Regions from separate parts of the Streptomyces sp. NPDC018947 genome, predicted to be linked through region 1. Evidence: predicted binding sites of a transcription regulator. Region 1 holds the regulator's gene; the other holds the start of a gene.

What was found. Region 1 encodes HspR, which represses chaperone genes until heat shock. Its sites were predicted from a motif close to TTGAGNNNNNNNNNCTCAA; they were not measured.
Region 2: a site for HspR is predicted at 3,390-3,408, ahead of lon (endopeptidase La). Genes of this name have one in related genera too.

The regions. Positions count from the first base shown of each region.
Region 1 is NZ_JBIRZD010000004.1:235,360-241,473, forward strand. Features, by position in the region: gene ACH499_RS11325 (sugar ABC transporter substrate-binding protein) at 119-1,234, opposite strand; gene ACH499_RS11330 (heat shock protein transcriptional repressor HspR) at 1,493-1,948, opposite strand; gene dnaJ (molecular chaperone DnaJ) at 1,954-3,135, opposite strand; gene grpE (nucleotide exchange factor GrpE) at 3,178-3,825, opposite strand; gene dnaK (molecular chaperone DnaK) at 3,822-5,669, opposite strand; gene ACH499_RS11350 (undecaprenyl/decaprenyl-phosphate alpha-N-acetylglucosaminyl 1-phosphate transferase) at 5,764-6,114, opposite strand, start outside.
Region 2 is NZ_JBIRZD010000016.1:61,691-67,804, reverse strand. Features, by position in the region: gene ACH499_RS27360 (lysozyme) at 59-877, shown strand; gene lon (endopeptidase La) at 944-3,367, opposite strand; gene ACH499_RS27350 (spermidine synthase) at 3,553-4,242, shown strand; gene ACH499_RS27345 (response regulator transcription factor) at 4,356-5,099, shown strand; gene ACH499_RS27340 (ATP-binding protein) at 5,096-6,114, shown strand, end outside.

The DNA.
Region 1 (6,114 bases):
CCGGCTCCTTCCGCAGCGCAACTATGCGCGGCGTCGATCGGCTCCGCAACACGGCTCAGCGGCGGCCGGCGCCCCGGGCGCTCCGCTTCGCCCCGGTATCACCGGCGGTGGGCGCGGGCTACTTGAGCCCGATCTCCGAGCAGTCGTCCTTGTACTCGGCCGTGCAGATGTCGGAGACCTTGTAGAAGCCGTCGGCCACCACGGTCTCCTCGATGTTGCCCTTGGTCAGCGCGACGACCGGCACCAGTTGCGCGGGGACGCCCTGCTGGGTGGGGCTGTCGACCCGCTCGCGGGTGAGCGCGTCGAACTGGATGTCCCGGCCCTGGATGTGCGCCACGACCATCTCCGCGGCGCTCTCCGCCTGCTGCGGGTAGGACTTGTAGACGCTCATGTACTGCTCGCCCGAGACGATCCGCTGGACCGCCACCAGCTCCGCGTCCTGACCGGTGATCGGCGGCAGGTCGGTGACGCCCGCGTCCTCCAGGGCCTTGATGACGCCGCCCGCCACACCGTCGTTGGCGGAGTAGACCCCGGCGATGTTGTTCTTGCCGAGCTCCTTGATCGCCTCGGCCATGTTCGCCTCGGCGTTGTCCGGCTTCCAGTCCTTGGTGTCGTAGGACCGGGCGATCGTCACCTTGCCGTTCAGCTCGGACATCGCGCCGGCCTTGAACTGCTTGGCGTTCGGGTCGGTGGGCGAGCCGTTCATCATCACGATCTTCGCCGAGCGGCGGGAGTCGCCGAGCGCTTCGACGAGGGAGCGTCCCTGGACCTCGCCGACGAGTTCGTTGTCGAAGGAGATGTAGGCGGTGATCGGGCCCTCGGCCAGCCGGTCGTAGGCGATGACGGGGATGCCCGCGTCCTTGGCCTTCCGCACGCTGGGCGCGATGGCGTGCGCGTCCACGGCGTCGAGGACGATCGCGTCGACCTTGTCGTCGATCATCTTCTGCATCTGCGCCGTCTGCTTCTTCTCGTCCGCCTCGGCGTTGGCGTACGCGACCTTGCCCTTGCCCCCGGTCAGGGAGGAGATCTTCTTCTCGAAGATGGGGTGGTCGAACTGCTCGTAGCGCGTGTTCTCCGTCTCCGGGAGCAGCAGGCCCACCGTGATGTCGTCGCCCTTGGACGGGCTCGCGTCGTCGCTGCTGTCCGACGCGCCCAGCATTCCGCAGCCGGCCAGCGAAACGGTCATCGTGGACGCGGCCACGGATATGGCGATACGGCGGATGCAGGAGCTCACTTCTGGTGCCTTCCGGACGCGGGGGCCGCATTGCAACCCAGGTGACTGAAAAGCCAACGCGTCGCCGCCCCCCACCGTCAAGCGGAACCACTTAACGAGATGACAACACCACGCTCCGCAGCCACGGTGAAGACGGAGCGGAATCACCTTCCGGCCACTTTCACACGGTCTCCGCCCGCCGGTCATACGGCCTCTGACGGAGCGGCGGCACGCGAAAGGGCCCGGAGGTCGCGTGAACCTCCGGGCCCTTCCGGGGAGTCAGTCCGGGGACTGCTGCTGCCGCTTGGGCCGCCACACCACCAGCGCGCTGGTCTGCTGGACCTCCTGGTACGGGACCAGGTCGCGCCGGTACGACGCGTGCACCGCCGCCTCCCGCTGGCGCATCGCCGTGGCCGCGCCCTCCAGCGCGTCCGACAGCTCCGCTATGCGGGACTGCAACGCGGCGACCTGGTTCTCCAGTTCGATGATGCGCTTGATTCCGGCCAAGTTGATGCCCTCGTCCTGCGACAACTGCTGCACCTGGCGGAGCAGTTCGATGTCGCGGGCCGAGTAGCGCCGGCCGCGCCCGGCCGTGCGGTCCGGGGAGACCAGGCCGAGGCGGTCGTACTGGCGCAGGGTCTGCGGGTGCAGACCGGAGAGCTGGGCCGCCACCGAGATGACGTAGACCGGGGTGTCCTCGGTCAGTTCATACGGATTGCGTCGACGACCGTCCATCCCCATCAAGCTCCCTTCGCGGCCTGGAACAGCTCCGCCCGCGGATCCTCGTCCGCGGTCGCCTCGCGATACGCCTCGAGCGCGTCACGAGCCTTCCCCGTCAGGTCCTTGGGGACACTCACCTCGACGGTGACCAGGAGGTCGCCGCGGGTGCCGTCCTTGCGGACCGCGCCCTTGCCCCGGGCGCGCATCGTGCGGCCGTTGGGCGTGCCCGCCGGCAGCTTCAGCGTGACCGGCGGTCCGCCCAGGGTCGGGACGCGGACCTCGCCGCCGAGGGCGGCCTCGGCGTAGGTGACCGGGACGGTGACGGTGAGGTTGTCGCCCTTGCGGCCGAAGACGGGGTGGTCCTTGACGTGGACGACCACGTACAGGTCGCCCGCCGGGCCGCCCCGCTCGCCCGGAGCGCCCTTGCCGCGCAGCCGGATGCGCTGCCCGTCCGACACCCCGGCCGGGATGCGGACCTGCATCGTCCGCGAGGACTTGGCGCGTCCGGAGCCCTTGCAGACGTCGCAGGGGTTCTCCGCGATCAGGCCGCGGCCCTTGCAGTCCGGGCAGGGGTCGGTCAGCGAGAAGCCGCCGCCGGAGCCCCGGGCCACCTGGCCGGTGCCGACGCAGGTCGGGCACACGCGCGGTGTGCCGTTCTTGTCGCCGGTGCCCGAACAGGCCTTGCAGGGCTGCTGGCTGGACATCCGCAGCGGGACCGTCGCGCCCTCGATGGCCTCCGTGAAGCTGAGGGTCACCTCGGACTCGACGTCCTGGCCGCGCCGCGGCTGGGTCCGCGTGCCGGCGCCGGGGCCACCGGTGCCGGTGCGGTTGAACAGGCCCCCGAAGACGTCACCGAGACCGCCGCCGAAGCCGCCGGCCCCGCCCTGGGTGCCTCCGAAGAGGTCGCCCAGGTCGAAGTTGAACGTGCCGCCGCCCGCGCCCGGCCCCGGGCGGAACCCGCCGTTGCCGAACAGCGCGCGGGCGTCGTCGTACTCCTTGCGCTTCTTGGGGTCACCGAGGATGTCGTTCGCCTCGGAGATCTCCTTGAAGCGCTCCTCGGCCCTGGTGTTGCCCTTGTTGGCGTCCGGGTGGAACTCGCGGGCGAGCTTCCGGTACGCCTTCTTGATCTCGGCCTCGGTGGCGTCCTTGGGGACGCCGAGGACCTTGTAGTAGTCCTTCTCGATGAAGTCCTTGGTGCTCATCCCCGACGTCCCTCCTCTCCTGCGTACGCGTACGTCGTGACGTCAGCCCTCCTCCGGGCCACCGTTCTCCTTGTCGTCGGCCGCCTCGGCCGGCTCCTCGGCCTTGACGGTCTGCGCACCCGGCTGCGGCTCGGCCACCGCCACCCGCGCGGGGCGGATGGTGCGCTCGCCGATCCGGTACCCGGGCTGCAGAATCGCCACGCACGTCGTCTCGGTGACGTCCGGTGCGTAGGAGTGCATCAGGGCCTCGTGGATCGTCGGGTCGAAGGGCTCGCCCTCCTTGCCGAACTGCTGGAGGCCCATCTTGGCCACGACGGTCTCCAGCGACTCGGCGACGGACTTGAATCCGCCGACGAGTTCGCCGTGGTCCCGGGCGCGGCCGACGTCGTCGAGCACGGGAAGCAGCTCGGTCAGGAGGTTCGCCACGGCGATCTCCTTGACCGCGACGCGGTCCCGCTCGACCCGACGGCGGTAGTTCTGGTACTCGGCCTGGAGGCGCTGGAGGTCCGCCGTGCGCTCGTCGAGCGCCTTGCGTGCCTGATCCAGCTCGGCCACCAGACCCGCGTTCTCACTCGCGTCCCCGGCCGGGGCCGCTTCCTTGTCGGAGGCGGCCGTCGGTTCGGCGGCGTCAGGGGCGGCGCCAGAGGGGACGTCGGACTTCTCGTCGAAGCCCGGGGTCTCCTCGGTCACGCCGCACCGTCCTTGCGCTCGTCGTCCACGATCTCGGCGTCGACGACGTCGTCGTCGGCACCCTTGCCGGCGCCGGCGCCCGGGGCCTCGCCGCCGGTGGCCTGCGCGGCCTGGGCGTCGGCGTACATGGCCTGGCCCAGCTTCTGCGAGACGGCGGCGACCTTCTCGGTGGCGGTGCGGATCTCGGCGGAGTCCTCGCCCTTGAGCTTCTCCTTCAGCTCGGCGACGGCCTGCTCGACCTCCGTCTTGACCTCACCGGGGACCTTGTCCTCGTTGTCCTTGAGGAACTTCTCCGTCTGGTAGACGAGCTGCTCGCCCTGGTTGCGGGTCTCGGCGGCCTCGCGGCGGCGGTGGTCCTCCTCCGCGTACTGCTCGGCCTCCTGGCGCATCCGGTCGACCTCGTCCTTCGGCAGCGAGGAGCCGCCGGTGACGGTCATCTTCTGCTCCTTGCCCGTGCCCAGGTCCTTCGCGGTCACGTGCATGATGCCGTTGGCGTCGATGTCGAAGGAGACCTCGATCTGCGGGACGCCGCGGGGCGCCGGCGGCAGACCGGTCAGCTCGAACATCCCGAGCTTCTTGTTGTACGCCGCGATCTCGCGCTCGCCCTGGTAGACCTGGATCTGCACCGACGGCTGGTTGTCCTCGGCCGTGGTGAAGATCTCGGAGCGCTTGGTCGGGATCGTGGTGTTGCGCTCGATCAGCTTGGTCATGATGCCGCCCTTGGTCTCGATGCCGAGGGACAGCGGGGTGACGTCGAGGAGCAGGACGTCCTTGACCTCGCCCTTGAGGACACCGGCCTGCAGGGCGGCACCGATGGAGACGACCTCGTCGGGGTTGACGCCCTTGTTGGCCTCCTTGCCGCCGGTCAGCTCCTTGACGAGCTCGGCGACGGCGGGCATACGGGTGGAGCCACCGACGAGAACGACGTGGTCGATCTCGGAGAGCTGGATGCCGGCGTCCTTGATGACGTTGTGGAACGGCGTCTTGCAGCGCTCCAGGAGGTCGGCGGTGAGCTGCTGGAACTGGGCGCGGGTGAGCTTCTCGTCCAGGTGCAGCGGGCCCTCGGCGGACGCCGTGATGTAGGGCAGGTTGATCGAGGTCTCGGTGGACGAGGACAGCTCGATCTTGGCCTTCTCGGCGGCCTCGCGCAGACGCTGGAGGGCCATCTTGTCCTTGGACAGGTCCACGCCGTGGCCGGACTGGAACTGCTTGACCAGGTAGTCGACGACGCGCTGGTCCCAGTCGTCACCACCGAGGTTGTTGTCACCGTTGGTGGCCTTCACCTCGACGACGCCGTCGCCGATCTCCAGCAGCGAGACGTCGAAGGTACCGCCACCGAGGTCGAAGACCAGGATGACCTGCTCGTCCTTGTCGAGGCCGTACGCGAGGGCGGCGGCCGTCGGCTCGTTGACGATGCGCAGCACGTTCAGACCGGCGATCTCACCGGCCTCCTTGGTGGCCTGGCGCTCGGCGTCGTTGAAGTACGCGGGGACGGTGATGACCGCGTCGGTCACCTTCTCGCCCAGGTAGGCCTCGGCGTCCCGCTTCAGCTTCTGCAGCACGAAGGCGCTGATCTGCTGCGGGTTGAAGTCCTTGCCGTCCAGGTTGATCTTCCAGTCGGTGCCCATGTGGCGCTTGACCGACCGGATGGTCCTGTCGACGTTCGTGACCGCCTGACGCTTGGCCACCTCGCCGACCAGCACCTCACCGTTCTTGGCGAAGGCGACGACGGACGGCGTGGTCCTGGCGCCCTCGGCGTTGGTGATGACGGTGGGCTCGCCGCCCTCCAGAACGCTGACGACGGAGTTAGTCGTGCCCAGGTCGATGCCGACCGCACGTGCCATGGTGATTTCCTCCAGCTGACTTGAGTGGAACAGGCTCAAGTGTGCATGACGCCCCCGGCTGGGTCAACAGAGGTGAGTCGAGCAGACTCAACTCTTATCCGTTCCTTACACGCAATGGCGCGCTGACCTGCATCTCTTCGGGACGAGCGGCCCGGCGGACCGGGAAAACCGCACCCCGAGAGGGCGTACGCACCCCGGCCTCCGGCCGCGACACCGGCACGCCCCGGACCCCGGCGACACCGGCCTCCGGCCCTCCGGGCCGAGCCCTCCGGGGGGCCTGCCGTCCCGCGCCCGTCCGCCCCGGCTCGCGCCCCGCGCCCGGCCCCTCCAGGCCGCGTGGGGACTCCCCGTCCGCCCACGAGGCCCGATGCCCCGTACGCGGGGCCCCCGGGTCCGTACGCGAAGAGCCCGGGGCCGTACGCCAAGACTCCACGCCCGTGCGCGG
Region 2 (6,114 bases), on a different contig from region 1:
CCGCCCGCCGTGTTCCGCAACCCCCACCGAGCACCACCGAGCCAGCGGAGGCACGCTCATGCTCGTGCACAGATCCGGACCGCCCCGGGGCCGGCGCCTCGCCGCCACCGGAATCCTGCTCGCCGCCCTCTCCCTCCTCGTCGCCCACCCCTCCACGGCCGCGGACACCCCACCGCGCGGCTCCGCCCACATGGGCATGGGCGTCGAGGCCCACGACGGCCGGGACGGCACTCCCGTCCCCGGTGACGCCACCCAGACGGAGGGCGTCGACGTCTCCAGCCACCAGGGCAACGTCGCCTGGACGACCCTGTGGAACAGCGGGGTCAAGTGGGCCTACGTCAAGGCCACCGAGGGGACGTACTACACGAACCCCTACTTCGCCCAGCAGTACAACGGCTCCTACAACGTCGGGATGATCCGCGGCGCGTACCACTTCGCCACCCCGGACACCACGAGCGGCGCCACCCAGGCCAACTACTTCGTCGACCACGGCGGCGGCTGGTCCCGCGACGGCAAGACGCTGCCGGGCGCGCTGGACATCGAGTGGAACCCGTACGGGGCCACCTGCTACGGCAAGACCCAGAGCCAGATGGTGTCCTGGATCGCCGACTTCCTGAACACCTACAGGGCCCGCACCGGCCGCCACGCCGTCATCTACACGGCCACGAGCTGGTGGAAGCAGTGCACCGGCAACTACGGCGGCTTCGCGGTGAACAACCCGCTGTGGATCGCGCGGTACGCCTCCACCGTGGGCGAGCTGCCGGCCGGCTGGGGCTACTACACGATGTGGCAGTACACCTCGACCGGCCCCACGGTCGGGGACCACAACAAGTTCAACGGCGCCCTGGACCGCGTCCAGGCGCTCGCCAACGGCTGATCCGCACCGGGGCGGGGCCCGGGTCCCCCATGGGGACCCGGGCCCTCACCTCTCCCGGTGCGTCCGTCATGCCGCGACCGGAACCTCCGGCTCGGCACCGGTGGCCGCCGGTGCCAGGGCCAGCTCCAGAACCTGGCGGACGTCGGTGACGGTGTGGACGTCCAGCTTCTCCAGCACCTCCGCCGGCACGTCGTCCAGGTCGGGCTCGTTGCGCTTGGGGACGATCACCGTGGTGACGCCCGCCCGGTGCGCCGCGAGCAGCTTCTGCTTGACCCCGCCGATCGGCAGCACCCGGCCGGTCAGCGAGACCTCGCCGGTCATCGCCACGTCCGTGCGCACCAGCCGGCCCGACAGCAGCGAGGCGAGGGCCGTCGTCATCGTGATGCCGGCGCTCGGGCCGTCCTTGGGGACCGCGCCCGCCGGGAAGTGGATGTGCACGCCCCGGTCCTTCAGGTCCGCCACCGGCAGCTCCAGTTCGGCGCCGTGGCTGCGCAGGAAGCTCAGCGCGATCTGCGCCGACTCCTTCATCACGTCACCGAGCTGACCGGTCAGGGTCAGTCCGGCCGCGCCCGTCTCCGGGTCGGCCAGCGACGCCTCGACGTACAGCACGTCGCCGCCCGCGCCGGTCACCGCGAGTCCCGTGGCCACGCCGGGCACCGAGGTGCGCCGTTCGGCCGGGTCCTGGGCGGACTCGGGCACGTGGTGCGGCCGGCCGATGAGGTCGCGCAGGTCGCCGTCGGTGACGGTGAACGGCAGCTGACGCTCGCCCAGTTCGTGCTGGGCCGCCACCTTGCGCAGCAGCCGCGCGATGGACCGCTCCAGGGTGCGCACACCGGCCTCGCGCGTGTACTCGCCGGCCAGCTTGCGCAGCGCGCCCTCGTCGACCGTGACCTCCTCCCGGTCCAGGCCGGCCCGCTCCAACTGGCGCGGGAGCAGGTGGTCACGGGCGATGACGACCTTCTCGTCCTCGGTGTAGCCGTCCAGGCGCACGATCTCCATCCGGTCGGCCAGCGCCTCCGGGATCGCCTCCAGCACATTGGCGGTGGCGAGGAAGACGACGTCCGACAGGTCGAGTTCCACCTCCAGGTAGTGGTCCCGGAAGGTGTGGTTCTGCGCCGGGTCCAGCACCTCCAGGAGGGCCGCGGCCGGGTCGCCCCGGAAGTCCGAGCCGACCTTGTCGATCTCGTCCAGCAGGACCACCGGGTTCATCGACCCGGCCTCCTTGACCGCCCGCACGATCCGGCCGGGCAGCGCGCCGACGTACGTACGCCGGTGGCCGCGGATCTCGGCCTCGTCGCGGACGCCGCCGAGGGCGACGCGGACGAACTTGCGGCCCATCGCGTGCGCGACGGACTCGCCGAGGCTGGTCTTGCCGACGCCGGGCGGCCCGACGAGCGCGAGCACGGCCCCGCCGCGGCGGCCGCCGATCACGCCCAGGCCGCGGTCACCGCGCCGCTTGCGCACGGCGAGGTACTCGGTGATCCGCTCCTTGACGTCCTCCAGGCCCGCGTGCTCGGCGTCCAGGACCGCCTTGGCGCCCTGGATGTCGTAGGCGTCCTCGGTCCGCTCGCTCCAGGGCATCTCCAGGACCGTGTCCAGCCAGGTGCGGATCCAGGAGCCCTCGGGCGACTGGTCGGAGGCGCGCTCCAGCTTGTCGACCTCCTTGAGCGCGGCCTCGCGGACCTTCTCGGGCAGGTCGGCGGCCTCGACGCGGGCGCGGTAGTCGTCGGACTCCTCGCCCTCCTGCTCGCCGTTGAGCTCGCGCAGCTCCTTGCGGACGGCTTCGAGCTGGCGGCGCAGCAGGAACTCGCGCTGCTGCTTGTCCACGCCCTCCTGGACGTCCTTGGCGATGGTCTCGGCGACCTCCTGCTCGGCGAGGTGGTCGCGGAGCTGCTGCGTGGCGAGCCTCAGACGGGCGACCGGGTCGGCGGTCTCCAGCAGCTCGACCTTCTGCTCGGTGGAGAGGAAGGGCGAGTAGCCGGAGTTGTCGGCGAGCGCGGAGACGTCGTCGATGGCCTGGACGCGGTCCACGACCTGCCAGGCGCCGCGCTTGCGCAGCCAGGCGGTGGCCAGGGCCTTGTACTCCTTGACCAGCTCGGCGACCTGCCCGGGCAGCGGGTCGGGCACGCTCTCGTCCGTCCGCGCGCCCTCGACCCACAGGGCGGCGCCGGGGCCGGTGGTGCCGGCGCCGATGCGCACCCGCCCCCGGCCGCGGACCAGCGCGCCCGGGTCGCCGTCGGCCAGCCTGCCGACCTGCTCAACCGTGCCGAGGACACCGGTCTTCGCGTACGTGCCGTCGACGCGGGGCACGAGGAGGACCCGGGGCTTGCCGGGTTCGGACCTGGCGGCGGCCTGGGCGGCCTCCACCGCGGCCCGTACCTCGGAATCGCTCAGGTCCAGGGGGACGACCATCCCCGGCAGCACGACCTCGTCGTCGAGCGGCAGCACGGGCAGGGTGAGCGGTGTGAAGGCGTCGGACTCAGCAGCCATGATCTCCCCTTCGGCAGTCAAGTTGAGTTATGCCGACTCAATGCTTGGCGACCGGTGAATGTTCCCCGAACCGCGTTCGCTGTGAGCGATCAAGGGGAGAGCCGGCCGCGAGGAGCCCGTCACCGAGGTCGAGCGCGTTCCCGCGCTCGGCCATTCCCCGCCCGCGGGAGTGCCAGGATGGGGCGATGCCCATCACCTCTTACGACTCCTACGACACCCCGGAAGTGCTGGACCGTCGCGAGGGCCCGTACGGCGAGGTCGTCCTGCGCCGGCACGGGGCGTTGCTCCAGATCATCGCGAACGGCTGCTTCCTGATGGACACCTCCGACGGCCGCTCGGAGCGGCGGCTCGTGGACGCGGCCGCCGAGGCGCTCGACGGGCGGGCGGCCCCGCACGTGCTGATCGGCGGACTGGGTGTCGGCTTCTCGCTCGCACACGCCGCGGGCGACCCCCGCTGGGGCCGGATCGCGGTCGTCGAACGCGAGCCCGCCGTCATCGACTGGCACCGGCGCGGACCGCTCGCCGAGGTGTCCGCCGCCGCGCTGGCCGACCCGCGCGCACGGATCGTGGAGGCGGATCTGGTGGAGTACGTCAATGAGACTTCCGACACGTACGACGCGCTGTGCCTCGACATCGACAACGGCCCCGACTGGACCGTCACCGAGGGCAACGACGGACTGTACTCACCGGCCGGACTGGCAAGCTGCGCAAGGGTGTTGAGGCCCGGCGGGGTGCTCGCGGTGTGGTCGGCCCAGCCCTCTCCGGAATTCGAAGAAACCTTGCGTAATGCCGGGTTCCAGCAGGTGCGTACCGAAGAGATCCCCGTTGCCCGGGGCGTTCCGGACGTCGTCCACCTCGCCGTCCGGCCTGGATAGCAATGCCGCGGTGACTCCCCGTACGCTGCTGCCCTGACACAGATCATTCAAGCGTCAAGCGCAGTCATGGGATCACCCCACGGATTCCGGAAAGCACACCTCAGGGGCGGGCGATGGAGCAGACACAGACCTCCCACAACGGCACGGCGGCGGCAGCCACCCAGGGCGCTCAGCGCCGGGTGCTGGTGGTCGAGGACGACCAGACGATCGTGGACGCCATCGCGAACCGCCTGCGCGCCGAGGGCTTCCTGGTGCAAACGGCGGGTGACGGCCCGGCGGCGGTCGACACGGCCGAGGCCTGGCAGCCCGATCTGCTGATCCTCGACATCATGCTGCCCGGCTTCGACGGCCTGGAGGTGTGCCGGCGCGTGCAGGCCCAGCGGCCGGTGCCGGTGCTGATGCTCACCGCGCGCGACGACGAGACGGACATGCTGGTCGGGCTCGGCGTGGGCGCCGACGACTACATGACCAAGCCGTTCTCGATGCGCGAGCTCGCCGCCCGCGTGCACGTGCTGCTGCGCCGGGTGGAGCGGGCCGTCGTGGCCGCCTCGACGCCGCGCAGCGGCATCCTGCGCCTCGGCGAGCTGGAGATCGACCACGCGCAGCGCCGGGTACGGGTGCGCAGCGAGGACGTCCACCTCACCCCCACCGAGTTCGACCTGCTGGTGTGCCTGGCGAACACGCCCCGCGCGGTGCTCTCCCGCGAGCATCTGCTCGCCGAGGTCTGGGACTGGGCGGACGCCTCCGGCACCCGGACCGTCGACAGCCACATCAAGGCGCTGCGCCGCAAGATCGGCGCCGAGCGCATCCGCACGGTGCACGGCGTGGGCTACGCCCTGGAGACGCCGACGCCATGAGCGACGGACGGGAAGCCGCACGGAGGAGCCCCGGGGACCCCTGGGGCGGCGTACGCCCGTTCTCGATCAAGACCAAGCTCGGCGCGCTGGTCGTCACGTCGGTGCTGATCACCACCGGCCTGTCGGTGATCGCCGTGCACACCAAGACGGAACTGCGCTTCATCACGGTCTTCTCGATGATCGCCACGCTGCTGATCACGCAGTTCGTGGCCCACTCGCTGACCGCGCCGCTGGACGAGATGAACGCCGTGGCCCGGTCCATCTCGCACGGCGACTACACGCGCCGGGTGCGCGAGAACCGCCGCGACGAGCTGGGCGACCTGGCGGTCACGATCAACCGCATGGCCGACGACCTGGAGGCCCAGGACCTCCAGCGCAAGGAGCTGGTGGCGAACGTCTCGCACGAGCTGCGCACCCCCATCGCGGGCCTGCGCGCGGTGCTGGAGAACATCGTCGACGGCGTCACCGAGGCCGACCCGGAGACCATGCGGACCGCGCTGCGCCAGACCGAGCGGCTCGGCCGGCTGGTCGAGACGCTGCTGGACCTCTCCCGCCTGGACAACGGCGTCGTACCGCTGCGCAAGCGGCGCTTCGAGGTGTGGCCCTATCTGGCGGGCGTGCTGAAGGAGGCCAACATGGTCGCCTCGGCGCGCGCGGGCATCGCTTCCGGGTCCGGAAGCCACACGCGCACCGACGTGCACCTGGCCCTCGACGTGTTCCCGGCCGGCCTGACCGCCCACGCCGACCCCGAGCGCATCCACCAGGTGGTCGCCAACCTCATCGACAACGCGGTCAAGCACAGCCCGCCGCACGGCCGCGTGACGGTCAGGGCGCGGCCCGGGACGCAGCCGGAGTCCCTGGAGCTGGAGGTTCTGGACGAGGGTCCGGGCATTCCGCGTTCGGAATGGCGACGGGTGTTCGAGCGGTTCAACCGGGGTTCCGTGTCCCGGCCGCACGGCCCGGGCAGCGACGGAGGCACCGGTCTCGGGCTCGCGATCGCGCGGTGGGCGGTGGA